Regions from separate parts of the Bradyrhizobium sp. MI1.3 genome, predicted to be linked through region 1. Evidence: predicted binding sites of a transcription regulator. Region 1 holds the regulator's gene; each other region holds the start of a gene.
What was found. The regulator LexA, encoded in region 1, represses DNA repair genes until DNA is damaged. The targets are predictions, from matches to a motif close to TGTTCNNNNTGTGTTCNG.
Positions count from the first base shown of each region.

Region 2: the regulator LexA is predicted to act here: its motif matches at 7,638-7,655, upstream of AC0L3A_RS04255 (single-stranded DNA-binding protein).
Region 3: the regulator LexA is predicted to act here: its motif matches at 7,161-7,178, upstream of AC0L3A_RS23935 (DUF3072 domain-containing protein).

Region 1 is NZ_JBVVPQ010000013.1:94,522-104,610, forward strand. Features, by position in the region: gene gltA (citrate synthase) at 1-354, opposite strand, end outside; gene gltX (glutamate--tRNA ligase) at 538-1,968, opposite strand; gene AC0L3A_RS12350 (NAD(P)H-dependent oxidoreductase) at 2,036-2,623, shown strand; gene AC0L3A_RS12355 (glutamine--tRNA ligase/YqeY domain fusion protein) at 2,703-4,379, shown strand; gene AC0L3A_RS12360 (YybH family protein) at 4,399-4,785, shown strand; gene AC0L3A_RS12365 (DUF2171 domain-containing protein) at 4,872-5,105, shown strand; gene AC0L3A_RS12370 (ComEC/Rec2 family competence protein) at 5,201-7,480, shown strand; gene AC0L3A_RS12375 (hypothetical protein) at 7,618-8,052, opposite strand; gene lexA (transcriptional repressor LexA) at 8,505-9,206, opposite strand; gene AC0L3A_RS12385 (molybdopterin molybdotransferase MoeA) at 9,383-10,089, opposite strand, start outside.
Region 2 is NZ_JBVVPQ010000004.1:169,366-179,454, forward strand. Features, by position in the region: gene AC0L3A_RS04225 (hypothetical protein) at 1-55, opposite strand, end outside; gene AC0L3A_RS04230 (peptidylprolyl isomerase) at 64-627, opposite strand; gene coaD (pantetheine-phosphate adenylyltransferase) at 669-1,163, opposite strand; gene AC0L3A_RS04240 (hypothetical protein) at 1,411-1,668, shown strand; gene AC0L3A_RS04245 (potassium transporter Kup) at 1,868-3,721, shown strand; gene gyrA (DNA gyrase subunit A) at 3,859-6,603, opposite strand; gene AC0L3A_RS04255 (single-stranded DNA-binding protein) at 6,976-7,473, opposite strand; gene AC0L3A_RS04260 (outer membrane protein) at 7,933-8,715, shown strand; gene AC0L3A_RS04265 (outer membrane protein) at 8,946-9,635, shown strand; gene uvrA (excinuclease ABC subunit UvrA) at 9,914-10,089, shown strand, end outside.
Region 3 is NZ_JBVVPQ010000034.1:69,509-79,597, reverse strand. Features, by position in the region: gene AC0L3A_RS24010 (hypothetical protein) at 1-87, shown strand, start outside; gene AC0L3A_RS24005 (hypothetical protein) at 155-454, opposite strand; gene AC0L3A_RS24000 (hypothetical protein) at 737-967, shown strand; gene AC0L3A_RS23995 (hypothetical protein) at 1,045-1,170, shown strand; gene AC0L3A_RS23990 (hypothetical protein) at 1,167-1,364, opposite strand; gene AC0L3A_RS23985 (hypothetical protein) at 1,388-1,891, shown strand; gene AC0L3A_RS23980 (hypothetical protein) at 2,108-2,260, opposite strand; gene AC0L3A_RS23975 (hypothetical protein) at 2,551-2,778, shown strand; gene AC0L3A_RS23970 (DUF2934 domain-containing protein) at 3,008-3,184, opposite strand; gene AC0L3A_RS23965 (HU family DNA-binding protein) at 3,332-3,628, opposite strand; gene AC0L3A_RS23960 (hypothetical protein) at 4,037-4,222, shown strand; gene AC0L3A_RS23955 (hypothetical protein) at 4,468-4,770, shown strand; gene AC0L3A_RS23950 (hypothetical protein) at 4,947-5,219, shown strand; gene AC0L3A_RS23945 (hypothetical protein) at 5,406-5,582, shown strand; gene AC0L3A_RS23940 (acyltransferase family protein) at 6,081-7,103, shown strand; gene AC0L3A_RS23935 (DUF3072 domain-containing protein) at 7,236-7,427, shown strand; gene AC0L3A_RS23930 (hypothetical protein) at 7,455-7,724, opposite strand; gene AC0L3A_RS23925 (hypothetical protein) at 7,730-7,972, opposite strand; gene AC0L3A_RS23920 (hypothetical protein) at 8,089-8,328, opposite strand; gene AC0L3A_RS23915 (hypothetical protein) at 8,509-8,763, shown strand; gene AC0L3A_RS23910 (VOC family protein) at 9,044-9,442, shown strand; gene AC0L3A_RS23905 (VOC family protein) at 9,667-10,089, shown strand, end outside; gene AC0L3A_RS23900 (hypothetical protein) at 10,086-10,089, shown strand, end outside.

The DNA of each region.
Region 1 (10,089 bases):
CACCATCGTGTGATGGATCACGCGATCGTCGAAATCCTTCTTCTGCGCGGCGGTGGGAAGCTCCCCGAACAGCAGCAGATAGCAGGTCTCGAGGAAGTCGCCGTTCTCGGCGAGCTGCTCGATCGGATAGCCGCGGTATTCCAGCACGCCCGCGTCACCGTCGATATAGGTGATCTTGGACTGGCAGCTCGCTGTCGAGGTGAAGCCGGGATCGTAGGTGAACAGGCCGGACTGGCCGTAGAGCTTGCCGATATCGATGACGTCGGGCCCGACGCTGCCGCTGTGGATCGGAAGATCGAAATTCTTGTTTCCGACCGTCAGTGTGGCGGTCTTATTGCTTGGTTTTGCGTCCATCAGAGGTCCCCGATGTATGGTGAAACGGGCCGGACCCGGAGGCCCCGACGAGATATCGCGGGGCAGGCCGGATGTTCCAGAAGGTACGGGTGAGATGGGTATATTATTGCTGTGTGCGCTGCAAGATGGCGCCACGCATGGTCGACTTACGTCGTAGCCTGGTTCTTGGCCCCGATTCTTGGCCTAGTCCTTGGCCTGATCTTTAAGCCGGCCCAGGCTTTCCTGGCGTCCCAGGACGTCCAAGACCTCGAATATGCCGGGCGACGTCGTCCGTCCGGTCAGCGCCGCCCGCAGCGGCTGGGCGACCGCGCCGAGCTTGAGACTATTTTCCTCGGCATAGGCGCGCAGGGCGGCTTCCGCATTGGCCGCGCTCCACGTCTCGACTTTCTCCAGCGCGGAATGAAGCTGGCCGATCAGCTTGCGGTTCTCAGGGGTCAGCAGCGCTGCCGCCTTTGGATCAAGCTCCAGCGGCCGGTCGGCGAAGATGAAATAGGCGCTGTCGATCAGCTCGATCAGCGTCTTGGCGCGCTCCTTCAGGGCCGGCATGGCCTTCAGGAGCTGCGCGCGCGTGACGTCGTTTAACTTGGCCTTAATCTCGTCGCGGCTGGGCACGACGTGGTCGAGCACGTCCTCGAACATCTTCACGAGTGATTGATCGTCGGCATTGCGGATGTAGTGGCCGTTGAGGTTTTCCAGCTTGGCGAAATCGAAGCGCGCTGCTGCGCGGCCGACGCTGGCGAGGTCGAAGGCTGCGATCATCTCCTCGGTCGAGAAGATTTCCTGGTCGCCATGGCTCCAGCCGAGCCGGACGAGATAGTTGCGGAGCGCGGCCGGGAGGTATCCCATGGCGCGGTAGGCATCGACGCCGAGCGCGCCGTGCCTCTTGGAGAGCTTCGAACCGTCCGGGCCATGGATCAGGGGGATGTGAGACATGCTCGGCAGCGTCCAGCCCATCGCGTCGTAGATCTGCTTTTGGCGGGCCGCGTTGATCAAATGGTCGTCGCCGCGGATGACATGGGTGACGCCCATGTCGTGGTCGTCGACCACCACTGCGAGCATGTAGGTCGGGTTGCCATCGCCGCGCAGCAGGACGAGATCGTCGAGGTTTTCGTTCTGCCAGACCACGCGACCCTGGACCTGGTCTTCGATCACGGTTTCGCCGGTCTGGGGCGCGCGGAGCCGGATGGTGGGCTTCACGTCGGTTGGGGCCGTCGCCGGATCGCGGTCGCGCCACAGGCCGTCATAGAGGCGGGTGCGCCCCTCTGCGCGCGCCTTCTCGCGCATCGCGGTGAGCTCCTCGGCGGTGGCGTAGCAGCGATAGGCCTTGCCGTCGGCGAGCAGCTGCTCGGCGACTTCGCGGTGGCGGGCGGCGCGGCTGAACTGGTAGATGACATCGCCATCCCAGCCGAGCTCCAGCCATTTCAGGCCGTCGAGGATGGCGCCGATCGCCGCCTCGGTGGAGCGCTCCCGGTCGGTATCCTCGATCCGGAGCAGCATCTTGCCGCCGTGCTTCTTCGCATAGAGCCAGTTGAACAGCGCCGTGCGCGCGCCCCCGATATGGAGGAAGCCGGTCGGCGAGGGAGCGAAGCGGGTGACGACGGGAGAGGTGTTCATTGACCGCGCGGGATAAGGGAGGTGGCTGATTGGCGACCGTGTATCATAGGCGCGGGAGATTGTGCCAATGCTAATCCAGGTCGTTCATAGCCATCCGCTCGCGGACAGTTACAACCATGCACTGTTCCATACCATCGTCGAGACGCTGAAAACTCGACACGAAGTGATCGCGACTGACCTTTACCGCGAGGGGTTTTCCCCGGAGATGACCGAGGCGGAGCGGCGCAGCTACTATCACGGCCCCTATGCAGAGGACGCGGTGGCGAGCCTCATCGAGCACGTACGGCGCGTCGACGGCATTATCTTCTGCTTTCCGCATTGGTGGTTTTCGATGCCTGCCATGCTCAAGGGCTATTTCGACCGGGTCTGGGCGCCGGGTACGGCGTTCGCCCACGATCTGAAGGGTGGGCGCATCAAGCCGCTGCTGACCAACATCCGCCTGTTCGGCGTTGTGACGAGCTACGGCTCACCGTGGTGGTTGAGCCGGATCGTCATGCAAGACCCCGGCCGCAAGGTGTTGCTTAGGGCACTGAAACCGATGTGCGGATCCGGCGTTCGGTCGTTCTATTTGGCGCACTACGATATGGATCGCTCCACCTTGGCATCCCGGGCTGCCTTCATCGAGCGCGTGCGTGCCAGAATCGCCGAAGTTTGAACGGACGGTGGGCATGGGGCTTGGCCTAGGGGCTCGAATTTGGCAGAAGGGCCGCTGATTTCCCTACAGGATTTTCGTAATGACAGAACCGGTGGCGAACGAGGTTGGGCGCGATTTCATTCGTGACATCATCCAGGCCGACCTCGATCAGGCCAAATACAAGGAGATCGTGACCCGGTTCCCGCCGGAGCCGAACGGCTATCTCCATATCGGCCACGCCAAGTCGATCGCGCTCAATTTCGGCATCGCCCAGGAGTTTCCGGGCCGCTGCCATCTGCGCTTCGACGACACCAACCCGGTCAAGGAAGAGCAGGAATATATCGATTCCATCCAGGCAGACGTGCGCTGGCTCGGCTTCGACTGGGGCAAGAACCTGTTCTTCGCCTCGGACTATTTCGACCGCCTCTATGAATGGGCGGAGCAGCTGATCCGAGACGGGCTCGCCTATGTCGACGACCAGACCCAGGAGGAGATCCGTCTTGCGCGCGGCACGCTGACCGAGCCCGGCAAGAACTCGCCCTTCCGCGATCGCACCGTGGATGAAAACCTCGACCTGTTCCGCCGCATGAAGGCGGGCGAATTCCCGAATGGGGCGCGCGTGCTGCGGGCCAAGATCGACATGGGTGCGGGCAACATCAATCTGCGCGACCCCGTGCTGTACCGCATCCTGCATGCGCACCATCCGCGCACCGGGACCAAGTGGAGCATCTATCCGAGCTACGACTATGCGCACGGCCAGTCGGACGCGATCGAGGGTATCACGCACTCGATCTGCACCCTGGAATTCGAGGACCACCGGCCGCTCTACGACTGGTTCATCGAGAAGCTGCCGGTGCCATCGAAGCCGCACCAGTACGAATTCGCGCGGCTGAACCTGACCTACACGCTGCTGTCCAAGCGCGTGCTGACCCAGCTCGTCCGCGAGGGCCATGTCGCGGGCTGGGACGATCCGCGCATGCCGACGATGGCGGGCATGCGCCGCCGCGGCGTGCCGCCGGCCGCCCTTCGCGAATTCGTCAAGCGCATTGGCGTGGCGAAAGCCAACAGCGTCGTCGACGTCGGCATGCTCGAGTTCTGCATTCGCGAGGAGCTGAACCGGACGTCACAGCGGCGGATGGCGGTGCTGAAGCCGCTAAAAGTCGTGATCGAGAATTATCCGGAAGGGCAGACCGAGGAGCTCGAGGCGATCAACCATCCGGACGATCCCTCTGCCGGCACCCGGAAGGTCACGTTCGGCCGTGAGCTCTACATCGAGCAGGACGACTTCATGGAGAACCCGCCGAAGAAGTTCTTCCGTCTGTCGCCAGGCAACGAGGTGCGGCTGCGCTACGCCTATTTCGTCAAATGCACCGGCGTGATCAAGAACGATGCCGGCGAGGTGGTGGAGCTGCGCTGCACCTACGATCCCGCGACCAAAGGCGGTAACGCGCCCGATGGCCGCAAGGTCAAGGCCACCATGCACTGGCTGTCGGCGGCGACATCCGTGCCCGCGGAAATCCGCATCTACAACCAGCTGTTTGCCAACCCGAGCCCGGACGCCTCGAACTTCGCCGCCGATCTCAATCCGCAGTCGCTGGAAATTCTAGCTGATGCCCGCGTCGAAGCATCGGTCGCCGAGAGCAATTCGACCGAGCCGATGCAGTTCGAGCGTCAGGGCTATTTCGTGCGCGACAACGACTCGACACCCGGCAAGCCGGTATTTTCCAGGACCATTGGTCTGCGCGACACGTTCGCGAAGGAAGTCGCGAAGGGCTGAAAAGGGCTGCGAGACCACAATGAGCGACGAAGCCGACGCGATCGTTTCCGCCATCATCGCCAAATGGCGCGCCGGCTTCGCAACGCTCGACGCCGCGGCACTCTCGTCTCTGTATTCGAAGAACGCCTTCTTCTTCGGCTCCAACCCAAAGCTCTATCGGGGCAGGGATGGCGTCGCAGACTATTTCAACGGCCTGCCGCGCTGGCGCAAGGCGAGCGCTGTGTTCTCCGACGTGAGGGCGGTGCAGGCAGGTCCTGACCTCATCAACATGGCCGCAACCATCTCGTTCGATCTCGCCGGCGAAAGCCCCGATTTCTCGGTCAAGATGAGCTGGGTCATCGTGCGCGAGGACGGCGACTGGAAGATCGTCAATCACCATGCTTCGTCGCAGGCGCCGCTGATCTGACGAGCGCGGGGACACGGCTTCGTCATTCTCGTGAGAGAACGAACGTGCATCCCGCGCGTTGGGGTGGGTCCAACAAGGAACCCACCATGCAGAACATCGCAGAGCATATGGAAGTCATCGGCGCCGACGGCGTCCATATCGGCACCGTTGACAAGGTCGAAGGCAATCGCATCAAGCTGACCAAGAAGGACAGCGGCGAGGGCAGCCACAAGGGGCATCATCACTTCATCGACAAGGGCCTCGTCGCGGACATCGAGGGCAACAAGGTCCGGCTGTCGGCCAAGGCGGATGTCGCGGTGACGATGGAAGAGGAAAAGTAGGGGGCGCGCCCTTTCGTTCCTGATCCGTACCGCTATCCGCCCGCCTGCACGTTCCGGTAGCTTCGGCCTTCGTTGCGTATCACCGAGTGCAGGGAATGGCGGAGCCGGGCCGGCCAGTACGGTCGCAGGGGATTGCGGGGACGTGGCCCGCGGGCCGCGCCGCGTCCGCTGGCGGCCTCGCGCCTGCAGGCCTCGACCTCTGGACATCGCTGGCCGAGACCGTCCGCGCCTGGCTACGCGCCGAGGCTGGCGCCGGGCGGCTGTTGCCGTGGGTGCCCGTAGCGTTTGGCTGCGGCATCGCGCTTTATTTTTCCGCCGATCACGAGCCGGTGCTGTGGATCGTCGCCACGACCGCCATCGCGCTCCTGCTTGGCGCGGCTCTGTTGCGGCGGAGCCGGCTGTTCGCCCCGGCCATCATGATCGCGGCGGTCGCGGCCGGTTTTGCCGTGGCGACCTGGAAGACGGCGCGCATCGCTCACCCGGTGCTGGCAAAGTCGCTCTATTCGGTATCGTTGTCGGGCTTCGTCGAAGCCCGCGACATCCGCGAGCGTACCGACAGGTTCGTGCTGCGCGTCACCGCGATGGAGGCGCAGCGCAGCGACGTCAGGCTCGAGCGCGTGCGCCTGTCGGTCCGCAAGGGCACGGCGCCGGAGGTCGGCAATTTCGTTCAGCTGAAGGCGCGGCTGATGCCGCCGCTCGCGCCGGTGCGGCCCGGCAGCTACGACTTTTCGCGTGACATGTTCTTCCAGGGCATCGGCGCCTCCGGCTTCGCGATGGGCGCAATCACGGTGGCGGCGCCGCCTGAGACCGCCGGCTTGCGGCTGCGTTACGCGGCCTTCATGCAAGGCCTGCGCGATGCGATCGATGCCCGCATCCGGGCGACGCTCGACGGCGACAACCGGGCGATCGCGACCGCGCTGCTCACCGGGCGGCGCGATGCGATCACCACGCCCGTCAACGACGCGATGTTCATCTCCGGCCTCGGCCACGTGCTCTCGATCTCCGGTTATCACATGGCCGTGGTGGCCGGTGTCGTGTTCTTCGCGGTGCGCGCGCTGCTCGCTCTGATCCCCGGACTGGCGGCCGGCTTTGCCATCAAGAAATGGTCGGCCGCCGCCGCGCTGGTCGCCGCTGCGTTCTACCTGCTGCTGTCAGGTGCGGAGGTCGCGACGCAAAGGTCGTTCTTCATGACCGCGGTAGTGCTGATCGCGGTGATGGTCGATCGCCGCGCCATCACCTTCCGCACGCTTGCTGTCGCCGCGCTGATCGTGCTCGCGGTCGCGCCGGAAGCGCTGGTGCATCCGAGCTTCCAGATGTCGTTTGCAGCAACGCTCGGGCTGGTGGCGCTGGTGCAGATCGGCATGCCGAATTTGTTTGCCTCGCCGGACCATTCGGCGACTGCACGCATTGCGATGTGGGGCGGCCGCGAGATCGCGATGCTGTTCATGGCTTCGCTGATTGCGGGACTTGCGACCACACCCTACGCCGCTTTCCACTTCCACCGTGTCACGCCGTTCGGCGTGCTGGCCAATCTCGGCGCGATGCCGGTGGTCTCGGCGCTGGTGATGCCGGCGGGGCTGTTGGGGCTGCTTGCTGCACCGTTCGGGCTGGACAGCGTGTTCTGGTGGCTGATGGGGATCGGCATCGACTGGATGGTCGCGGTCTCGCGCTGGGTCGCAGCATTGCCGGGTGCCGTCGGCCGCATCGCGGCGTTCGGGATCGGGCCGCTGATCGCGGCGAGCCTGGGAATCATCGTGCTGGGCTTGTTGCGGACGCCGCTGCGCTGGTCCGGCGCCTTGGTGCTGCTGGCAGCGATCCTCTGGGGACTGTCGGCGCGGCAGCCCGACATCCTGATCGCCGGGGATGGCGCGAGCGTCGCCGTGCGGGGCAAGGACGGATATCTGCACCTGATCAGGACCAGCAAGGACAGCTTTCTGCTCAAGGAATGGCTCGCTGCCGACGCCGATCCGCGCGATGCCGGCAGAGCCTCGCTGGCTGATGGCGTGTCCTGTGACGAATCCGGCTGCGTGACGCCACTGATCGACGGGAGGCTGGTCGCGCTGGCACTGCGGGTCGACGCTCTCGCCGACGATTGCAGTCGGGCCGCGCTGGTGGTGACGACGCGTCCCGCGCCGCCCGATTGCGCGGCGATGGTGGTCGATCGGCAGCGGCTCGCCAGCCAGAGCGCACTGGCGCTGACGCAGCGTGGTGACGGATTTGTGGTTCAGGCGGTGAGGGCGAGAGGCACGAGCCGCCCCTGGTTGCCGGCCGGCGCCGGCGAGGGTGATTTCGACGGCAGCCTTGCGCCGAAGGCGACCGCGCCCCGCATCAAGGACGCAACGCCGGCGGAGACCGACTTGCAGGCCGACGATTGATCTGATGGTGCGGAGCAACGCAGCGGGTCGGTGCGTCCGCTCGGATTCGCTGGCGCAAACCACACCATCTCGCCGGCCACGGCCGGCGATGGCAATTCAATCCTGACCTCCGACCTCGTAGCCGGAGGGCGGCTGTTTCAGCCGATCGGCAGGTGCGTGACGGTCGGCTGCCTGTCGGCGATGATCTGCGCCTTGTGCTCGCGCTCGATGACCGACTGGGTCACAGGCAGTTGCAGCACGGTCGCGCGCTGGCCTTCGACGAGCTGCGTCACCAGCACAAATTTGCCGTCGGGGAATTCGATCGCGTCATGATGGCGGTCGGGAACGTGCGGATCGATCTTGCCGAACTTGCCCACGCGGGAATTGATGGTCCGCGTCCAGATCCAGCGATTGTCGTAGCGGACGTCGTCTGCGAAGGCGAGCTCCGTTCCCGGCAGCAGGCAGACGGCAACAGACGGATCGGCTGCGGAGGCGAAGCCGCGCGTCGAGGTGCCGCGGAAATTTGTCGTGACGATCGTCTCGCCGACTTCGGCGGGGCGCGACGCGACGGCATGCAGGCTGTAGTCACACATCGGGTGCTCCTCATGCTGGGATAGCAACCCGCGTCTCTTATCGAGGCGCAGGCCTCTATCAGAGTTGAAGCACGAAAGCTCTGCTCGGTTGTGGGCAAATCTGCGGCTGGTTTCCGCAAGCCGCGATCACATTATCTTTCCCGAATTCAATAGGAACAAAGAGAGTTGCGATGCATTCGGGAGGCGCATGCGCGAATATTGCCGGCTGGTGCAACGACCTCGATCGCTCGTCGCTGTTTCCTCGCACACTCGAGCCGCGAAGCGGTGCTGTTTCGGTGCTGCTTCTTGGGCGTCGCGAGTAGCCAGCGCCGGAGGAGGGGCCGGATAGTCTGTGCAGAACCAGAAAGACTATCCAGCCGGAGCGGACGATGATCCGCTCCAATCTCTGACCGGCGATGCCGATCGGAAGCGCGCGAGGCGCCAACTTCTCCAGGTATCAAGTACGTCCGGTATCAGTACTTCCGGTAAAGCCCGATCAGCTTGCCCTGAATCTTCACCCGATTGGGCGGCAGGATGCGGACCTCATAGGCAGCGTTGGCGGGCTCGAGCGCGATCGAGGCGCCGCGACGGCGGAAGCGCTTCAGCGTCGCTTCCTCGTCGTCGATCAGCGCCACCACGATGTCGCCGGTATCGGCGCTCTCGTTGCGCTGAATCAGCGCCATGTCGCCGTCAAGGATGCCGGCATCAACCATGGAATCACCGCGCACTTCCAGCGCGTAATGTTCGCCCGAGCCGAGCATGTCGGGCGGTACGCTGATGGTGTGGCTGCGTGTCTGCAACGCCTCGATCGGCGTGCCGGCGGCGATGCGGCCCATCACCGGTACCGCCACGGGGCGTTCGCCCTCGTCCGCGGGCAGGCTGGAGCCCGCACGCACCTTGCCGAGATTGCCCTCGATGACGCTGGGGGTGAAGCCGCGGCGGCTGCCGGCGGCTGCCTGGAGCTCCGGCAGCTTGATGACTTCAATCGCACGGGCGCGGTTGGGCAGGCGTCGGATGAAGCCACGCTCCTCGAGCGCCGTGATCAGGCGATGGATGCCCGACTTCGAGCGCAGATCGAGCGCATCCTTCATCTCGTCGAAGGAGGGCGGCACGCCGCTTTCCTTCAGACGTTCACTGATGAACCGCAGAAGCTCGTATTGTTTGCGCGTTAACATCTCGACCAAAGTCCCCCGGTTGATGTCGTCCGATTCCGAGACGCAGAATTCGGCAATAAGCCGCTACATGCTCGAAACAAATCATGAACGGACACTATATGTTCGATACATGTTCCGCAACTGCTTAATTTACCGTGAACAGAGCAAAGTTCGCAGAACGCGCGTTGCGGGGGTGCTCAGACGGGGAGCCGCAACACTTCGCAAGCCGTGCCGGCTTCGGCCTTCGGCGCGAATGGTGCGCGCACGAGAAGTACCTGTGCTGCAGCGAGATTCGCAAGCAGCGAAGAGTCCTGATGATTGACGGGAAGAACGACGCGTGTGCCATCGTCACGCTCCTCCAGATGCGCGCGCAGATAGTCCTCGCGCTGGTCGTTGGCGCCGACGCCGCGGCCGAGCACGGCGCGTTCGCGGCGATGGTGAATCACTGAACGGCCCGACAGGGCGCGAATCAGCGGCACCATGAACAGGAAAGCGCACACGTAGGACGACACGGGATTGCCCGGCAGGCCGATCACACCCATTGCGCCGAGTCGCCCGTGCATCATCGGCTTGCCTGGCCGCATCGCGATCTTCCAGAACGCCATCGCGATGCCTTCGTCCCGCAGTGCCTGCTGGACCAGATCGTGGTCGCCGACCGATGCGCCGCCGGTCGTGATCAGGATGTCGGCGCCGCTCTCGCGGGCGCGGCGGATGCCGGCGGTGGTCGCCTCCAGCGTATCGGCGGCAATACCGAGGTCGATCGTCTCGGCGCCTTCGCTGCGGGCGAGCGCGTGCAGGGCGTAGCCGTTGGAATAGACGATCTGGCCGTGGCCTGGCGTGGTGCCTGGCATCACCAGCTCGTCGCCGGTGGCGAGAATCGCGACCTTTGGACGCCTGAAAACGA
Region 2 (10,089 bases), on a different contig from region 1:
CGCCGAGCAGCAGCACCGCGGCAACCAGCAGGAGCTTGCCACAGGCGCGCGCCATCGCCTCTCCTACTTGATGTCGGAAGCGACCTGCACCTTCACCATCTTGTCGGGATCGGTGACGGTGCCGCCGCTTGATCCGGGAGGCGCCTTCTTCAGCTTGTCGACGACGTCCATGCCCTGCACGACCTCGCCGATCACGGTGTACTGGTTGTCGAGGCTGCCGCCGTCGGCGAACATGATGAAGAACTGCGAATTGGCGGTGTCGACGCTGTCGCCGCGCCGGGCCATGCCGACGATGCCACGCGCAAAATGCACCTTGGAGAATTCCTGCTTCAGGTTCGGATATTTCGAGCCGCCGGTGCCGTTGAAGTTCTGACCGTCGCCGGTCTGCGCCATGAAGCCGTCCATGACGCGGTGGAACGGCACATTGTTGTAATAGCCCTCGCGCGCGAGCTGTTTGATGCGCTCGGCGTGCTGGGGCGCGAGGTCCGGCCTCAGCTTGATGACGATGCGACCCTTGGTGGAGTCGATGACGATGGCGTTGGCCTTGTCGAGGCCGGCCGGCAAGGCTTGCGCGAAGGCCGGCACCGCGAACAGAACCGCGGCAAGAACTGCGAGAATTCGGATCATGATAACTCCGGATCAGAGATGAGAAAGGAAACGCGCCGTTATCAGGCGAATTTTGCCTTGAGCTGGGCCGCAACCAGCGGCGGGACGAAGGCCGAGACGTCCCCGCCCATGGCGGCGATCTGGCGCACCAAAGTGGCGGTGATCGGGCGGACCATGGGAGAAGCTGGCAGGAAGACCGTATGCACCTCGGGCGCCATGGCCTCGTTCATGCCGGCGAGCTGCATCTCGTAGTCGAGATCGGTGCCGTCGCGCAGGCCCCGAATCATGATCGTCGCACCGTACTTGCGCGCCGATGTCACCGACAGATCGTCGAACGTCACCGCTTCGAGCACGCAGCCCGCCTGGGCCGCCACCGGCCCGCAGACGTCATGGAGCATCTTCAACCGCTCCTCGGTCGAGAACAGCGGCTTCTTGCCGGGATGCACCCCGATCGCCACGACGAGCCTGTCGCACAGCGACACGCTGTGCCGGACCACGTCCAGATGGCCGTTGGTGATGGGGTCGAAGGAACCTGGATAGAAGGCAATGCGCGGCATGGCCACGTCCTACCGCGCCCGGCCCGGCCCGGCAAGCCGGTCAGGTTCCCTGGCGGTTTTTCCGCAAAACCGTGTCGGAATGCGCCGAATTGTTTCGTCCTGAGGGCGGCCACGAAGCAAAACGGAGCGCGAACGAAACCATTTCCCGGGTTCGCGAAGACGTCCGGAAACTGGCCATGGTTACTAATCCGGCCAACGAACGACGGGCCGCACACTGGGCGTAGCGGCCGCATCACAGGGGACTGTCATGATCAAAGCTCTTTCGGCGATCGCCATCTCTGGGTGTGTTGCTGCCGCTCTCACCCTCCTGCCCGGCTTCGCCCCCACCGTCGAAGCGAGCGTGCCGCAACCGCTCGCCAAGAGCGACCGGCTCGACATCCGCACCATCGGCAAGGACTGCTCGCAGCAGGCCTGGCCGAATTTCGAGGCGTCCTGCCTTCGCCAGGCCGGCACCAAAGCCGACATCCGCGAGGCTCGCCTCGTGACCGCAAACCGCACTCCGTAGCGGCGTCTGTCAGTTTCGCGTCAGGTAGCGACAAATCCCATAGATAAACCCCATGGATATTTGCGACGTCCCGTCGCAGACTGCCCGATGCTCGCGCCCGCCGGAATGACCCGTCGGCCGCGATCCCATCGAGGGGTCGCCATTGTCCAGTACGCCTGCAGTCGCCTCCGGCCATCAACCTGATCCACTGCCGCTTGCAATGACCATGGGCGCCCTCGGGGTGGTCTATGGCGATATCGGCACCAGTCCCCTCTACGCCCTCAAGGAAGCCGCCAAGGCCGCCGCCCACGGCGGCACATTGACGAACGATGCCGTTCTGGGCGTTGCCTCGTTGATCCTCTGGGCGCTGTTGCTGATCATCTCGCTGAAATATGCGCTGTTGATTTTGCGCGCTGACAACCGCGGCGAAGGCGGCATCGTCGCCCTGCTGGCCTTGCTGCATGCCCGCAACGCCCAACCCGGTACTTGGCGCGCGCATCTGCTGGTCGTCGGCCTCGTCGGCGCCGCCCTGCTCTACGGCGACGGGGCGATCACGCCGGCGATCTCGGTGCTGTCAGCCATCGAAGGTCTGAAGGTCGACGCACCCTCGCTCGCGCCGGCGGTGGTGCCCGTGACCGTCGTCATCCTGATCGGACTGTTCATGATGCAGAAGCAGGGCACCGGCTTCATCGGCCGCATCTTCGGACCGGTGATGCTGGCCTGGTTCTTCGTGCTGGCAGCGCTCGGCATCCACGGCATCGTCAAGGCGCCGGCGGTGCTGGCGGCGCTGAGCCCGCTCTATGCGTTCGACTTCCTGATCCACCAGGATTTTCATGTCTCCTTCGCGATCCTGGGGGCCGCCTTCCTCGCGGTGACCGGCGGCGAAGCCATGTATGCTGACATGGGGCATTTCGGCCGCCTGCCGATCCGGCTGGCCTGGTTCGCGATCTGCCTGCCCGCGCTGGTGCTGAACTATTTCGGCCAGGCCGCGCTGCTGATCACCGACCCCTCCATGATCGAGAATCCGTTCTTCCAACTCTGCCCCGACGCCCTGCACTATCCGCTGGTCGCGTTCTCGGCGGTCGCGACCGTGATCGCCTCGCAGGCCATCATCTCGGGCGTGTTCTCGCTGACGCAGCAGTCGATTCAGCTCGGTTTCCTGCCGCGCATGCAGATCCGTCACACCACGAGCGCAGCGATCGGCCAGATCTACGTGCCGTTGGTGAACTGGCTGCTCGCCGCCGCAACGCTCGGCGCCGTGCTGAGCTTCGGCAGCTCGGAGGCGCTGGCCGGCGCCTACGGCATCGCGGTGTCGCTGTTGATGGCGATCACCACGCTGCTCGCTGCCCTGGTCGCGATCCAGTGGGGCTATTCGCCGTGGCTGGTGGTGGCCGTGAACGGCTTCTTCTTCGTGATCGACGTGATCTTCTTCTCGGCCAATTCGATCAAGCTGTTCGAGGGCGGCTGGTTTCCGCTGATGCTCGCGGGCTTCGTCGCTTTCCTGATGCTGACCTGGCGCAGCGGCGTGAAGCTCGTCGAAGCGGCACGCGCGAAGCTGCGCCAGCCCGAGGAGGATCTGATCGAAACCGCGGTCAACAAGTGCAGCGCCAGGCTGCCCGGCACCGCCGTGTTCCTGGCGTCGGCGCCGCGCGGCGTGCCGCTGGCGCTGACCCAGTTCGTCAAGCACAACCACGTGCTGCACGAGCGCATCGTCCTGGTCACCGTGCTGATCGAGGAGCTTCCTCACATCGACGACGAAGACCGCATCGAGGTGATCGAAATCATTCCCGGCATTACCCGCGTCGTTCTGCATTACGGGTTCATGCAGAACCCGACGATCTACGAAGGGCTGACCTTCGCCTGCCGCCACGGCAAGCTGCCCGGCATCGACCTCTCCGACATCACCTATTACGTCGGCCGCGAGACCATCATCCCGCGCGAGGACGTGCCGGGCATGTGGGTCTGGCGCGAAACCGTGTTCGCCTTCCTGCAGCGCAACGCCGAACGCTCCGCCGCGTTCTTCGGCGTGCCGACCAAGCAGGTGGTGGAGTTCGGCACGGAGCTGGAGATTTAGCGCAATTCGTAGCCCGGATGGAGCGACTTGTCCGCCGTAGCTCGGAGAGCGAAGGCGGAAGTGCAATCCGGGACAGCCGTTCGAATGAAGAACCCGGATTTCGCTTGCGCTCCATCCGGGCTACGAGGGGTGACGCATCACTCCCCGTTCGACTCCCCATTCGCCCCGTTTCCGCTCTCGGCCTCTTCCGTGATGTGCTCGACCGAGACGACGTGTTCGTCCTCGGCGGTGTCGAACACGATCACGCCCTGGGTTGAGCGGCCGGCCACGCGGATGCCTTCGACCGGGCAGCGGATCAGCTGGCCCTTGTCGGTGACCAGCATGATTTGATCGGCGTCTTCCACGGGGAACGACGCCACCAGGTTGCCGTTGCGGTTGTTGACGCTCATGGCCACGATGCCTTTGCCGCCGCGGCCCGTGGTGCGGTACTCGTAGGACGAGGTCCGCTTGCCGTAGCCGTTGACGGAGACGGTCAGCACGACCTGCTCGGCCGCCGACATTTCGACATAGCGCTCCTGAGCCAGCTGGAAGCTGCCGGAGGTCTCCTCGGCCTCGGCGTCCGCCGCCGGCTCCTCGGCCGCAGCTTCGCCGGCAACCGCACGACGCATCTTCAGATACGCCGAGCGCTCGTCGGACGTCGTCTCGACGTGGCGCAGGATCGCTAGCGAAATCACCTTGTCGCCCTCGGCAAGCGCAATGCCGCGCACGCCCATCGAGGTGCGCCCGGTGAACACGCGCACGTCGGTCACGGGGAAGCGGATGCACTGGCCGCCGGCGCCGGTCAAAAGCACGTCGTCGTGCTCGGTGCAGATCTGCACGTCGACGATAGCTTCGTTGTCGTCGAGCTTCATCGCGATGATGCCGGAGCGGCGGACGTCGACGAAGTCGGACAGCTTGTTGCGCCGGACGTTGCCGCCTGTCGTGGCGAACATCACGTCGAGATTGCCCCAGGTGGACTCGTCCTCCGGCAGCGGCATGATGGTGGTGATGCGCTCGCCCTGCTCCAGCGGCAGGATGTTGATCAGCGCCTTGCCGCGCGCGTTCGGCGCGGCCATCGGCAGGCGCCAGACCTTGATCTTGTAGACCTGGCCGCGCGAGGAGAAGAACAGCATCGGAGTATGCGTGGACGCCACGAACAGCCGGCTGACAAAATCCTCGTCGCGGGTCTGCATGCCGGCGCGGCCCTTGCCGCCGCGGCGCTGGGCACGGTAGGCCGACAGCGGCACGCGCTTGACGTAGCCGGCGTGCGAGACGGTGACGACCATGTCCTCGCGCTGGATCAGGTCCTCGTCCTCGACCTCGCCTTCCTGCTCGATGATGACGGTGCGGCGCGGGGTCGCGAACTCGGCCTTTACCTCGGCGAGCTCGGACTTGATGATTTCAAGCACGCGGTCGCGCGAGCGCAGGATGTCGAGATAGTCGGCGATTTCGCCGGCGAGCTTGTCGAGTTCCTCGCGGATTTCGTCACGGCCGAGTGCGGTGAGGCGTTGCAGGCGCAAATCGAGAATGGCCCTCGCCTGCTCCATCGACAGCCGGATCGTACCGTTCTCGCTGATGCGGTGGCGCGGATCGTCGATCAGCGTCAGCATGTCCTCGACGTCCCGGGCCGGCCAGTCGCGCGACATCAGGGTGTCGCGGGCGGTGGTCGGGTCGGGCGAGGTCCGGATGACGCGGATCATCTCGTCGATATTGGCGACCGCGATCGCCAGACCGACCAGGATATGGGCGCGATCACGGGCCTTGGCGAGCAGGAACTTGGTGCGCCGCGTGACGACGCGCTCGCGGAAGTCGACGAAGATCGCCAGCAGGTCCTTCAGATGCATGATCCGCGGACGGCCGCTGTCGAGCGCCACCATGTTGACGCCGAAGCTCGTCTGCAGCGGCGTGAACCTGTAGAGCTGATTCAGCACCACATCCGGCACGGCGTCGCGCTTCAGTTCGATGACGACGCGGTAGCCGTCGCGATCCGATTCGTCGCGCAGGTCGCCGATGCCTTCGATCTTCTTTTCCTTGACCAGCTCGGCGATGCGCTCGACCATCGTCGCCTTGTTCACCTGGTAGGGAATCTCGCTGATGATGATCGCCTCGCGCTCCTTGCGGATGGTCTCGATCGCGACCTTGCCGCGCATCATGACCGAGCCGCGCCCGAGGTGATAGGCGGCGCGGATGCCCTGCCGTCCGAGGATGACGCCGCCGGTCGGGAAATCCGGTCCCGGCACGATGTTGATGAGCTCGTCGATGGTGAGCGCGGGGTTGTCGATCAGCGCGACGCAGGCGTCGATGACTTCGCCGAGATTGTGCGGCGGGATGTTGGTCGCCATGCCGACTGCGATGCCGCCGGCGCCGTTGACGAGCAGGTTCGGGAACTTGGCCGGCAAGACCGACGGTTCGGTCTCGTTGTTGTCGTAGTTCGGCTGGAAGTCGACCGTGTCCTTGTCGATGTCGGCCAGCAGAGCCAGCGCCACCTTCGTCAATCGGGCTTCAGTATAACGATAGGCAGCCGGAGGATCGCCGTCGACCGAGCCGAAATTGCCCTGACCGTCGATCAGCGGCACGCGCATGGAGAAGTCCTGCGCCATCCGGACCATGGCGTCGTAGATCGACTGGTCGCCATGCGGATGATATTTACCGATGACGTCACCGACCACGCGGGCGGACTTGACGTACTTCTTGTCCGGCGTGTGCCCCTGCTCGTTCATCGAGTACAGGATGCGCCGATGCACCGGCTTCAGGCCGTCGCGGGCGTCAGGCAGCGCACGCGCCACAATCACGCTCATGGCGTAGTCGAGATAGGACTTCTTCATCTCCTCGAAGATGGAGACGGGGCGAATATCCGAGGGTTGCGCCGGCTGGTCGCCGGGCTTGTCGTCGTCGTCAGCCAAGGGGAAATCCGATGAGGTTTTATCTGGGAATCATATAGCGCATCGAGCCTCTGATAACCACCCTCGCGGCGATCTGGGAAGCGCTTTTTCCGCCTATTTTTCCAACAACTTAAGCCCTTGCGAGCGGTGCCTCGGGCAGCCCCCGCATCGGCCTTGCAAAATCGCCGGTAACACGTGGAAAACCGACCGGCGAGCTTGCCCCGTCAGCGCGTTTGCCAAGCCGCAATCCGAGCTCACCCCAAACATGAAGCGGGCCCGGAAATCCCGAGCCCGTCCTGCCGATTAGTGGGATTTTTTGACACGAGATGAGAAGCGCCGCCCACGCGGCCGGCGCCTCCGCATCGATATGCCTCGTTCTCAGAACGGAATCGCTCAGAACGGGATGTCGTCGTCCATGTCGCTGTTGCGGCCACCGCCGCCGGCGGCAACGGGTCGCCGCGGCGCGCTGCTGACCGGACCGGAGGAGCCGAAATCGCCGCCCGGCTCGTCGCCGAAGCTGCCGCCTCCCCCGCCGCCACTACGGCCGTCCAGCATCGTCAGGGTGGAGTTGAAGCCCTGCAGCACGACTTCGGTCGAGTACTTTTCGACGCCGCTCTGGTCGGTCCATTTGCGGGTCTGGAGCGCACCCTCGACGTAAATCTTGGCGCCCTTCTTCAGATACTGTTCGGCGACCTTGCAGAGCCCTTCATTGAAGATCACGACGCGGTGCCACTCGGTCTTTTCCTTGCGCTCGCCGGTCGCCTTGTCGCGCCAGGTCTCCGAGGTGGCGACGCTCAGATTGGCGATCGGCCGCCCGTCCTGGGTGCGGCGGATTTCAGGATCCTTGCCGAGATTTCCAACCAGAATGACCTTGTTGACGCTTCCCGCCATCTCCGCTCTCCGCTCCGAATGCCACTGAATTCAAGAAGGCCGGTCCGCTCCCCGCGTTCCGCCGTGCCTGTTGAGGCGACCCTATACGCTCGCCGAACGCCTGCGGACGACGATCAGTCCGTCGCCCCTCCGGTTATCCCCACATATAGCATCGACCTCCGGCTTGTTCCAGATTTGTTCTTGGCGAACTTCCGCATCGAATATGTGGCGTCGATCGGCCAATGTACTGCGGGAAGGCACGCGTCGATTGGAACCTTTGTAGGTTCCCAAAAGCGAAGGAAAGAACTTAACATTCAGCAAGTTGTGGGTCCTCGCACGGCCCCGTTCTTGTTGCATTTCGGAGACGGACTTTGCCGCTCCGTAGAGCTACGGTTTCCTCGGACTTAAATCATATGGGCCCTCGTGCCTGATCAACCGCTTCGGGGAAGAAAGAAGCGGACGAACCTGGGGAGACTGGCAATGAATAAGCTTCTTATTGGTGCAATCAGTGCAGTGGCGATGGGCCTGTCGGCTCCCGCGAGCGCGGCGGATCTTGCCGCGCGTCCCTACACCAAGGCTCCGGCGCCGGCGATTGCCACCATCTACGATTGGAGCGGCTTCTACATCGGCATCAACGGCGGCGGTGGCTCGAGCCACACGTGCTGGGACTTCGTCACGCCCGCGACCGGCGTTTTGGTCGGGGAAGGCTGCCATAACGCGGTCGGCGGCACGGTCGGTGGCCAGATCGGCTATCGCTGGCAGTCCACCAATTGGGTGTTCGGCCTCGAAGGCCAAGGCAACTGGGCCGATTTCCGGGGCGACAACGTGAGCACACTTTTCCCCGGCACCGCCCTGGTCACGGGTGATCGCAACCGTTCCCGCATCGACTCTTTCGGGCTCATCACCGGTCAGATCGGTTACGCCTGGAACAACGTGCTGCTTTACGTGAAGGGCGGCGCCGCCGTCGTCGGCGACAAATACGACATCTACGCTGCTGCGGGCACGCCCGGCGCGGGCGCGCTGCTGGCCTCGGCGCGGGAGACTCGCTGGGGTGGCACGGTCGGGGCCGGTCTGGAGTTCGGCTTCGCTCCCAACTGGTCGCTGGGCTTTGAATACGACCACATCTTCCTTGGCGATCGCACGATCGGCTTCACAACGCCCGCGGGTGCGGTTTTCGGCAGCGACCGGATTCGCCAGGACGTCGACATGGGCCTCGTCCGCTTGAACTATCGCTGGGGCGGTCCGGTCATCGCGAGGTACTGATCGAACTGACATCCATCACAGCAAGGCCGGCCTCGCGCCGGCCTTTTTCGTTGCTGTTCCCATGGGGACCAAAGGTCAGTAATCGCACCATTTTTAGGCCGCTGTGGCTTTCCAGTGACACAACTTGCGGCTTCAATGGTGTAAGTACGGCCTCAGTTGGGCAAATGAGTCCGATGCCCTTCCCTATCGTGGAAGGCAAAATCAGAAACTGGGACTGGGATTAGTTGAAAATGAAAAAGGTTTTGTTGGCTTCGGCCTGTTTGTTCGCACTCGCTGCCCCGGCTTCGGCCGCTGATCTGGCGGCGCGCCCCTACACCAAGGCTCCGGTGGCCATGGCTTCGGTCTACAACTGGACCGGCTTCTACCTCGGTATCGTCGGTGGCGGCGCCTGGGAAAATTCCTCGACCGACCCGAAGATGAAGGGCGGCTTCGTCGGCGGTACTGCCGGCTACAACTGGCAGACCGGCAATGTCGTGTTCGGCATCGAGGCCGATGGTTCCTGGGCTGACGTCAGCGCCTCGGTCACCGGCCCCGTTGCCGTCCCCGGCTTCGGCCTCGTCAGCACCACCCTCAGCTCGAAGACCGATGCGATGGGCACCGTGCGCGGCCGCATCGGCTACGCCGTCAACAACGTCCTGTTCTACGGCACCGGTGGTTACGCCTGGATCGACAACAAGCTCAGCATCAGCGCGCTCGGCGTGACCGCTTCCGACAGCAAGTGGCACTCCGGCTGGACCGTCGGTGCGGGCGTCGAAGCGTTCTTCGCTCCGCAGTGGTCGGTCAAGGGCGAGTACCTCTTTCGCAGCCTCGGCGGCGAGACCTACTTCTCGGGCGCCCTGCCCACCGGCACGCTCGAGTTTCACACCGTGCAGGTCGGCGTGAACTATCACTTCGGGGGCCCGATCGTCGCGAAGTACTGATCTTCGCTATCGACGCCATCGTGTTACGAAAGGCCGGCCTCGCGCCGGCCTTTTTGTTTGAACGGGACCGGTCACGCGCAGTTCCGCAAGCCGTGCTCCTGCCAGATGCCGCCAGCGCGCCAACAATCCGTTGACGATTCGCAAACGCCACTGGAAATCCGTCCCTGTTCTTCCTACGTTCGCTTACTTACCCATCGGCGCCGATCCCGGTTCCGGGCGATGCGCGCCTTTCAAGTTGGCGCGATCGCGCGCTTTTGGATTCCCTGAGGACCACCAGGATGGATGAAGTGATCAAGGCGAAGCGCCAACAACAGAACGCGGGAGCACACCTGCGCGCGATTACGATCCGTGGCGCGCGCGAGCACAACCTCAAGAACGTCGATGTCGAAATTCCGCGCGACAAGCTCGTCGTGTTCACGGGGCTGTCAGGCTCCGGCAAATCCTCCCTCGCGTT
Region 3 (10,089 bases), on a different contig from region 1:
GAAAAATTCAAGCGCGAACGTGAAGAGTATTTCGTGTCGACGCTCGACAACGCGCGCAAGGTGGAACGGCCCTCGCTCTGGCCGTAACGACACCAGATCACCGAGCATGAAAAAAGCCCGGAGCATTGCTCCGGGCTTTTCATTTGTTCAGGCGTTACCAGTGACGGTAATAATGGTGGCGGCGGTAGTACGGTCCATCGCCGTAATAGGCGTACGGACCGGGGCCGTAAGCATAGGCCGGGCCGCCATAGTAGCCATAACCCGGGCCGTAGCCGTAGCCATAGCCGTAAGGATGCGACGCGGCGACGGCGCCCGCGGTGATGGCGCCGGCGGCGAGGCCGAATGCGAGGCCCGGACCGATACCGCGGCCGCGCGCCTCGGCGGGCGCAGGCGCCGCAACCGCGGTCAGGCCGACGGCTGCAACGGTAGCCAGAACTGCCAGTGTCTTCCTCATCATGAATCTCCTCCTTCGTATCTCGGATGGACAACGCCGGCGCGTTGCGATGGTTGCGCGCAAGCTTGTGGAACCGAGCTCGGAATAAATCCGGCCACGCATGGAACAGGCGCGCGTTCCGCGAATTGTTTGTGCAAGTGCGGATGCCTCTGCCATCCGGTTGAGGCAACAGCACGAAGACCCCGTCAGCATCACCAATGCTGGCGGGGTTTTCAGTTTCACGGACAGCAAATTGGCAACGCAGCCCAATTGCTGCCAGCGGGGAGCGCCTAGGAGGCTAAAGTGCCGATATCCACGCTGCTGGCCCGTATCCGGAGGCTCGTTCCCAAATCCGGCGATCAGCATTACGACGAGATCGTCCGCAGTTTCGGTGTCGGCACGCTGCGCCCGCCATCGACGCCGATGAGCGACGGCGAACTGGCGCGGGCTATTGCCGAGTTCCTTAAGGAGCAGCCGTCGAGCGAGTCCGTAGGCGTCCTCGGCCGGCGGCTCGACCCCACCACCCCGCTTTGAGGCGCGGCGCCTTCTTGTCCGGGAACATGCGCTTCGCGCGCACGTTGGCGTAGCCTTCAGGGAGAAAAGAGGCCGACATGCCCGTTTGGCTCGAAGTCCTGCTCAACCTGTCCGGCTATGCCGGCTTCGTGGCGCTCGCCTCGCGGGGCACCGCCTGCCCAGGCAATTGCGCCGACCATCAGATCTCCGGCGAGGACCGTTAATTCGTGTGCGGTGGCTGGCCCGCCGTGCGCATCAGCCTGTCGGCTTTGACCGCGACACGCGTCTCCTCGAGCTGTGGCCGCAGCGAGACGCTGATCACCACGAAAGCCAGACAGAACAGCGTGCCGACGATGGCAACGCGCCGATAGGTGTGGCGGTCGCCCTGATAAAAGCTCGGTTCTGAAAAAGGTGTCATGAATTCGTTCTTGGCAAAATTGCTTGTTGGCAAAGTCGTTTCCAGACGTCGCCAGACACACCTATCCCAAGCAGCGGCAAGCGCAATGCGATCGCGCTTTTAACCTAACCGAATACGGTTATCGGCTTCGCGGCAAGCTTCCGTTAGGAGTGCGCGAAGCGTCTCCAGAAGTCGGCGAGCCGCCTCAAGCCCGCGCGAAAGCCGAGGCTGCGGAGCTTCTGGCGATCCGCCATCCGGCTTTGTTCCAGCTTCGCCCGCCTTTCGTTCTCGAAGAGCGAATCGGAATCGCAGAAATCGACGCGAAGCAAATCTTAACATTTCGTTTGCACACAAACGAGCGCAGTCGCCAACGATCGCGCACTCACATCGCGTCTTGGGATTTCGACCGCGGCGACACCTGCGGCACCGACGGCCTGCCTTTGCGCAAGCGCGGATGCCGATCATACCAAAACACTTTCGCGATCTCGGCGAACATCTCAAGAAACCAGCACGCATCCATGTCGCGTCTCCTTCGCCTGATCTCGTAGCGAGGACACGCGGGAGGGACCGTGCGAAGCATCACGCTGGCTTGGTTTGGAAGCGCGTGTCCCGCATCGACACAGAAGGCACGGCTTGTTCTGCATCCGACTCCATTTCGTTCGCAAGGAACGAATCGGAGTCGAGAAATCAGCGCAAAACGATTCCTAACGATCGGTGAAGGTGGGGGAAGATGGCCCGTTATCATCAACGTAGTGCGACGCTCATCACGCCGCTCGCTTCGCCGTGCCCTTCCCCGACAGATCTTTCTCCGAAAAGCATTCGAGGATCTGGATGCGGAGTTCTTCCGCGGCCGGGCCGTCGAGTTTCCTGAGTTGATTCCAGAGCCTGATCACTTCGCGTTGTTTCTCGACAGTCATGGGCACCTCCAAATCAATGTCGCTGCCAAAAGGGATGCCCCACTAGAACAAAATAAGAACAAAAAGTCCAGCCCCTCCCCGCAAAATTCGCCGGCCACATCGCCTCAGGCTTCCGCGCGCCGCCGCGGTTGCTTTTTGGGTTTTCAACCTTAAGTGCGAGAACGCGGCCGGCGGCCAGGCGCTGAAATCCCATCGTCGCCAGCCAAGAAGACCCCATGCGAAAGCGCGGGGTTTTTCTTTTGGGGAACGCGCCATCGCCCTCCCCGTTAGTCATTCCGGAGCGAGGGACCGTGACCAGAAAATTCTACGCCGTCGAGGTGGTGCGTCAGATCGAGGAGACCGTGGAGATCATGGTCGAAGCGCCGGACCGGACCGCCGCACATGATGCAGCGCTCGCGCACCTGAAGGCGCGCGGCTCCGAATATCAGTGGCTCAATCCCAAATGCGATCTCGTCGTCTGGCGCGAGCGCAAGGTCGATACGCCGGCGATCATCGACGTGTCCGTGTCGCCGGACTAGCGGCCGGAACGAATTTTCCCGTCTCACGTTATCAAGCCGAATTCAGTGGTGCTGGCGGCACGTCGCGACGCGGGCGGCCAGCTTGAAGAACCCCGGTCCCTAAGCCCGGGGTTTTTCTTTAAGGCGGTCGCCATCCAAGCGGTGGCCCGAACAGCAAAGCAGCCACCCGGGCGTTACGCCGGGTGGCTGCTTTGAGAACTGTCGACGCTCGCCTCTTAGACCATCGCAGTCAGACCGGCAGATTGTCGGTCATCCCAGGCGGCACTTCGCCTTGCTTGGTCCGCTCGGCGAGAAGCTCCTTTTCGGCCTCGTACCAGAAGGTGTCCATCGTGCCCGCAGGCTCGCCGGCCTCTTTCCAGAGGTGATAGGCCCGATTTCGAATCTCTACTTCGCTGAGACCAGTCATGTGATTTCTCCCTCTCGGAAGCAAAGCCTGACGATCGCCCAGAGTTCCTTATTGGTTCAGCACAAGCAAGCAGTCATTGCAGCACTCCGCGGCAGCACTCCGCAAAAAGGAGCCGCCGCAACGAAAATGCGAACCCTTAGCGAGCCCTTAGACGGAGTCCTTGGCCACCTTCAGCGGCGAGGCCTTCACCGACTTGCTCGCCGGTTTCGCCGCGAACTGCATCGGCTCCTTGGTGAAGGGATTGACGCCCATGCGGGCTTCTGTCGCCGGCTTGTTCACCACCGACATCTTCACGAAGCCGGGAATGACGAACTCGCCGGACTCGTTGAGCTCCTTGTAGCCAACGGTCGCCATGTACTCGATGACCGACTTCACGTCGTTCTTCGACAGCTGCGTGCCCTCGGCAATTGCATCAATCAACTGAGTCTTGGTCATCTTCGCCATGTCTGAATTTCCTTCTGTGCGCGCGAGCAGGCTTTGCTCAGGACGCGGTCCAACCGCGCAACGCGCTTCTGATTCATGCCAACTTTCATGAAGTGACGGGGCTTAGAACCCATCGACGCCCAAAACGCAAGCAGGGGTTCTGCGGGGGGCCGGACGCCGTGGGAACGATGCCGCAGCCTTCGCCGTTTTCGCGTTGAACCATTTTCTCCCGGAGGCGTCTAACTCTTTGAAGTCCCCAAGCTTCACCCCCATCGGAGAGCCCCGCTTCCCCCAGGCGGGGCTTTCGCCTTTTCGGGGACCTGGCCGCGCAAAGCCGATCAGGCTGGCCCCCGAGGTCTGCGCCCGGGCCACACCGGTGACCGTCACAAGGCAGGTTCTCTTTTCCGGCCATCTCCTGCATAATGCGGCATGGCAAAAACAAAAGTGACCTTCAAAACCGTCCGCATTGCAGACAACGACTGGAAAATCCTGGCGGATTACCCGGACAGCGAACAGCGCGAAATCAAGGGCTTCACCAGCAAGGCAGACGCCGACGACTGGATCAACGGCGACCGCAAGATCGCGTGGCTCCGCTCCCAGGGATACGCCAAGTAAAGCGCGCATAAGTCACGCGTGTATCGCGTGACGCCCGTATGGGTACGAGGCGCGCTTCGTCCCTCCCCGCTCCAGATGTCCTTCCCGTGCCGGCGCATCGCCGAGCAGGCGGCAACGCCCGCGCGTCTATCGGCCTGACGGGGGCGCCTGGTCGATAAACCTGTGGCTGGGCATAGGCCGTTGAGACTTCAGTAACCTAACGCCTCCAAGCTCCTCTCAGTATCGTTGCGTTGGAGTACCCCACAGTGTTGGATTTTAACGAGCTGCGTGAACTCGCGGCCGATGTTCGCGTGTTCGTCGAAATTGCCGAAGACAAGGCCGAAGCGCTTCGGGCCGTCATCACGGCTTATGACGTGGTGCTCGCGATCTTCCCGTCCGGAGAGGGCATGGGCCTCCACGTCATCAAGGGCGGCGAGATCCTGGACCGGATTGCAAACTCACGAACCCATGCGAGCTACAGCCACACGGCCATTGCGGTTCCCGACCTGGAGCATGCGGAAGTGCTCAAGCACCTGACGGGCCCGACCGACCAGCGGCTTGCGGCGTAGGGCGTTTTCAAGTTCGCGCGAAGAAAACGCGTCACAACAATCCGGAGCGGTTCTGAGTCAATCAGAACCGAAAGTACCCTCGTTGCAGACGAGAATTTTTGCACTCCGGAACACCTTGTTTTAGGAACACGGTTTCTGCGCTCCCGTTGGCCCACACAACCAACCAGGAGTTTGAGATGAAGAAGCTCGTCATTGCGACCGCCGCCCTCGGCCTCATGTGCGGCTCCGCCTTTGCGCAGAACCAGACCGGCCCCGCCGCGCAGACCGACAACATGCAGAAGCCCGGTATGACCAACACGGACAAGGGCACGATGAGGAGCGGCACCACCGGCATGAGCCATGACGGCATGGGCAAGGGCGGAATGGTGAGGCCCGACGCCTCCGGCCAAGGCGGCTCCGGCCCCGGCAGCGACCAGGGCGGCACCAGGACCCGCAGCAACATGAAGTAAGCCGGTTTCCTGTACGGCTTGCTTCCCGGCCGCGTCGCTTCCCACAAGGCGGCGCGGCCATTTCATGACCCATCATGACGCGGATCTTTTTGGAACCTGTCGCCAATGCACGCCTCACAATCGTGCGCGCACCGGAACGGTCAGGTCTCGCCGCGAGTTGCCCCATCTCCAGCAAGGGAGATCGTCATGAGCGTTGAAGGTAAAGTGAAGGAAGGCGCCGGATTCATCAAAGAAGAGATGAACGAACACGGCAAATCCCGCGAGAGCCAGAAGAAGGCCCAGGAAGGTCGCGACTTGCGCAACGAAGGCCGGATCGAAGACGGCAAGCCGCCAAAGACGACCAAGCCCGGCACCGGTCACTAGGGCGTCTCGCGCGAAGCGAATATCGGTCGCGATAATTCTCTGGCCAGATTTTCGAGAACCGCCTCCGGCAATCGGGGGCGGTTTTTCGATTCACGCGCCGTCGCGTGCGGGACTCTCGCACATGAAGAAACATGTGGCTGGAAGCTCGACTGCGGCCATCCTTCGAGACGCCCGCCTGCGGCGGGCCCTCAGGATGAGGAATGAGTAGGCGGCAGCACTTCAACGGAGACGGATGCAGCTGAGCCTCATCCTGTGGGGGCCGCGAAGCGGTCGTCTCGAAGGATGAGGCGCTTGCTCAGGCGCCGCTGAGAAGCACCCGCATAGCAGGGCAACGCCGTCAATGGTCGTGCCTTCGATGACAGGCTCAGCAAAATGTATCCGCCTTGAGATGCATGTCTCATCGCCAGCGCATCCAGCAGCCATTCTATCGCATCAGCGCAACTGTTCCTTAATGGGTTTCTCGCCTAGATTGCGTATCAATAAACGTGGCGGGGCTTGGTGCGGATCTTCGCGGGTATACAGGCGATGCGCGGGGTCGCTGCGCTGTCGGTGGTCTGCGGACACGCAATCAGTGCGCGACCCGATAGGGTCGGCCCCGAGCTCGCCGAGGGCGCGCTGACGATTCTCGCGAGCGGCGTCGACATCTTCTTCGTGATCTCCGGCTTCATCATCGCGACCACGGCGACGGCACAACACAACCCGCTGGATTTCGCTTTCAGACGGGCCCTCCGAATTTTTCCGCTCTATTGGCTGGTGTTGCTGGCGGCGTTTATCAGCTCTTCCTGGATCGCGCTGGCGCCGGGCGACCGCCCCGCTCTCGACCTCGGAACCATCTTCGCATGGACATATCCGAATTGGTACCTCGGGCCGGCGTGGTCGCTGGCTTTCGAACTGCACTTCTATGTCGCCGTCGCGGTCGTCTTGGCGATCAAGCCGGACCGGCTGTTCGAGATCTTGTTCGCTGGATTCGGCCTGGTCATTCTTGCTCTCGTCTTCGGCCTTGAGTTCGGGATCTACTTTCATCCGCTGGTGCTGGAATTCGGTGCCGGCGTTGTCATCGCCTATCTCCAGAGAAGCGGACGATTGCGCTTTTCGCGCCACTTCCCAGCCGTTTCCGCGGGCCTGTTCGTGGCCGGCTGGTACTGGATTTTCGTGCACGGCGCGATCGACGCGCAGTTCGCGCGCGTCCTGACCTATGGCGTAGGTGCGGGATTGCTGATCCATGCTGTGATCGCTGTCGAGACCGAAGGACGATCCTTCTCACCGATCCTGCAATGGCTCGGCAAGATTTCGTACGCGCTGTATATCGTCCATTATCTGGTGGTGAAATGGATCGCCAGCTTTGACGGACTGTGGCGTCTGTCGATCGTCGGGACAATCATCGCCGGCATCCTGCTCTCCATCGGTCTCGCCGCCGCCTTGCATGTCGCGGTTGAGGCACCGATCCTCGATTGGGGGCGCAAGGCAAGTCGCAAGATAGGTCTCATGCGCAGACGCCGATCGCTGCCGGCCGTTCCGTGATCATCTCCCGACGCTGAATCGGGGCAAGTGCGGCCCTTGCTGCGTCATGGGTCAGCCACGAACAAATAAGGAACAAAAGGCGTCAGCCGGCATTGAACCTGAAAAGGAGAGATCGCCGTGACTGACAACAAGATGGCGGACAACACCCAAAAGGATCCGAAGGATTGGGTCTCCGGCGACGACCCGATGACCGGTGCCCAGGAATCTTACCTCAAGACCCTCGCCGAGCAGGCCCACAAGGAGCTGCCCAAGAAGGATCTGACCAAGGCAGAGGCCTCAGAGCTAATCGATACGATGCGGCAGAAGGCCGGGCTCGAGAAGTAGATATCTGGCATCACCGTCATTGTCAGGTCACTTCGGCGAACCGCGAATTGCCAGCTTGACGACCGTGAGGACGACGAAGGCGGGCGCCCCGTAAACGATGGCATTCACGGCCCAAGTGATGGCGATGCCCAGGAAAACGGAACTGCCGACAGCTCCCCAGAAAAGATAAGCTGCGGATATGCCCGGCATCTCCCATGCCATCACAGCGATGGAGTAGTCGGTGAGCTGCTCCATGACGAGCAGCACCGTCGAGACGGGCGCCCCGATTGCCAGTGCGGGGATGAGAACGGATTTCATTGTCTTCAAAGGCCCAACAGCCCCATCAGTATCGGAATCATAAAAAAGGCTGCCAGGCCGAGGAGGCCTCCTACGGCAACCTTCACCCAACGCCGTTGGATTTTCGGCTCGAGCCATGTCGCCAGTTTGACCCAGAGCGCATACGCCCATCCAGCAACAATCGAGCGGATAAGTGCGAACAGAAGCTCGCCTAGAATATTGGCCATGGCGGTTAGTCGCGTCATCTCCGCGAGGAGTTCATCTGCCAACGGCTAAACAAGCCTGTCCACCCGTGAGTGAGGTGGCCAAATTCCGCGGTTTTGGATCACCGTTCTGAGGGCCCGGTTAGCGCTGTGGAGGTGCTTCGCGTGAAGGGGCTCGTCTTCTAGCGCTTGATCTTCTGCGCACTCCCGCTCTTGCACATAGCAAGACTATTCCAGCGGCGCGCAGAGGCATCGGCACCGTCACCGTTGAAACCGCCCTTCGCTTCCTCGGCTTTGCAGCAGGCTTGCGAGAAGCCAGCCTGCAGGCAGAGCGTCATGCTGCCCGCAGCCTTTGCCGTGTCCGGAGCCGCACACCACGGCGCCACGAGTGAAGCAACCAAAAGTGCCGTTCTAAAACGCATCAATATCTCCCGGGAGCTTGCAATTGAGTCCCCCTTCGGTCGACCGGCGCGACGCCCCGACCTCCAGCGACCTGAAGAGTCTCCAACGATCGACTATCTGGAAAGTTGAGCGTTCTGACAACAGCGCCTTGTAGCTTTGTTTACGGCGGCTATTGTACAGGCGCTTCATTGGGAGATTTCATGAAAACAATTATCGCTGTTTCCGCATTGCTGCTGTCAACAATCGGCGCCCACGCCGCCTCGAACAGCACCCCTCATGCGCTCGATTGCATGGCAAAGAACGGCTTCACGCGTGACATGTGGGTTGCGAAGCGAGCCGGGACCAACGCCCAGGTTCAGTCCTACATCGCCTGCCGCGACGGCATCTCGGTTGAGAAGGCCAGAGCTGTCGGTAAGAAGGACGGCAACTTCGATACCTGGACGCCCAAGCGTTGAGTCATCACGGGGCCCGTCTTCCTTGGAGGCTGGGCTTAGGCCTCGAACGAACTGGCGCGCTGCCCATGTGACTCTAAAATTGCGGTGACGGTGCAGTCCAGCCCTTTCACCGGGATCATCGTGTCTCACTTGAGGCGCAGTCCAGCATTGCCATCGCAATTCATGCCCGTAGTTCGCGCGCTCGGCACGGCATCGTGACTGCTGACATCAGGGTGGCAGCAGCGGTGTGCGACGAGCCCCGCGATGCCGCTCAAATCTGCGGTCAACCAAAGGACATGCCATGAAGTTCGCCTCCACTCGCCTGATCGCCTCCGACATCAACATCATGGTCTCGTTCTATGAAATGGTCACCGGAGTTTCCGCCGAATGGCTCGCGCCGGTGTTCGCCAAGATCGTAACGCCGGGCGCCAACCTGGCAATCGGCGCTGCCGAGACGGTCGCGCTCTGGCAAGAAAACAGTGCCGAGCCCGGCGCAAACCGCACCGCCGTGATCGAGTTTCAGGTTGAAGACATCGATGCGGAGTATGAGCGCCTGAAAGACAAGGTCACCCTGGTTCATGAGCTGAAAACGATGCCATGGGGCAACAAGACGTTCCAGTTTCGTGACCCCGAAGGCACCGCAGTATCGCTCTTCATGCCGCCGATCGAGCAGGCCGGAAAGCGCCTCGCGGCGCAATAGGCCGCGGCAGCAGACCGGCCCGCATACGTTGCCGGTGGCGCGTGTGCGGCACTGGATTTGCGGTGAAAGTGCATTGAAGTCGCCGGCTGATTTGCTTCATCAGCGGGCTTCACCCTCACGCACACGTGCACCCACCCTTTGCCCCTCCCCCCAATTTCCTGCTATCTCCTTCTCCGCCGTCTCGGCCCAAAGCAAAACCCCATCCGTTCAAGGGAGCAACAACCATGCGATACCTCCACACCATGCTGCGCGTGCGCAATCTCGATGTCGCGCTGAAGTTTTACCAGGATGCGTTGGGGCTCAAGGAGGTGCGGCGGATCGAGAACGACAAGGGGCGTTTCACGCTGGTGTTCCTGTGCTCGTCGGACGATCTCGAGGCGCTCAAGAAGCAGCCATCGAGCCGCGGCGCGCCGCTGGTCGAGCTCACCTGGAATTGGGACGAGGAAAAATATGGCGAGGATCGCTTCTTCGGCCATCTCGCCTATGAGGTCGACGACATCTACGCGACCTGCGAGAAGCTGATGAAGGCGGGCGTCACTATCAACCGCCCGCCGCGCGACGGCAACATGGCCTTCGTCCGCTCGCCGGATCTGCACTCGATCGAGCTGTTGCAGAAGGGCGACCCGAAGCCGCCGCAGGAGCCGTGG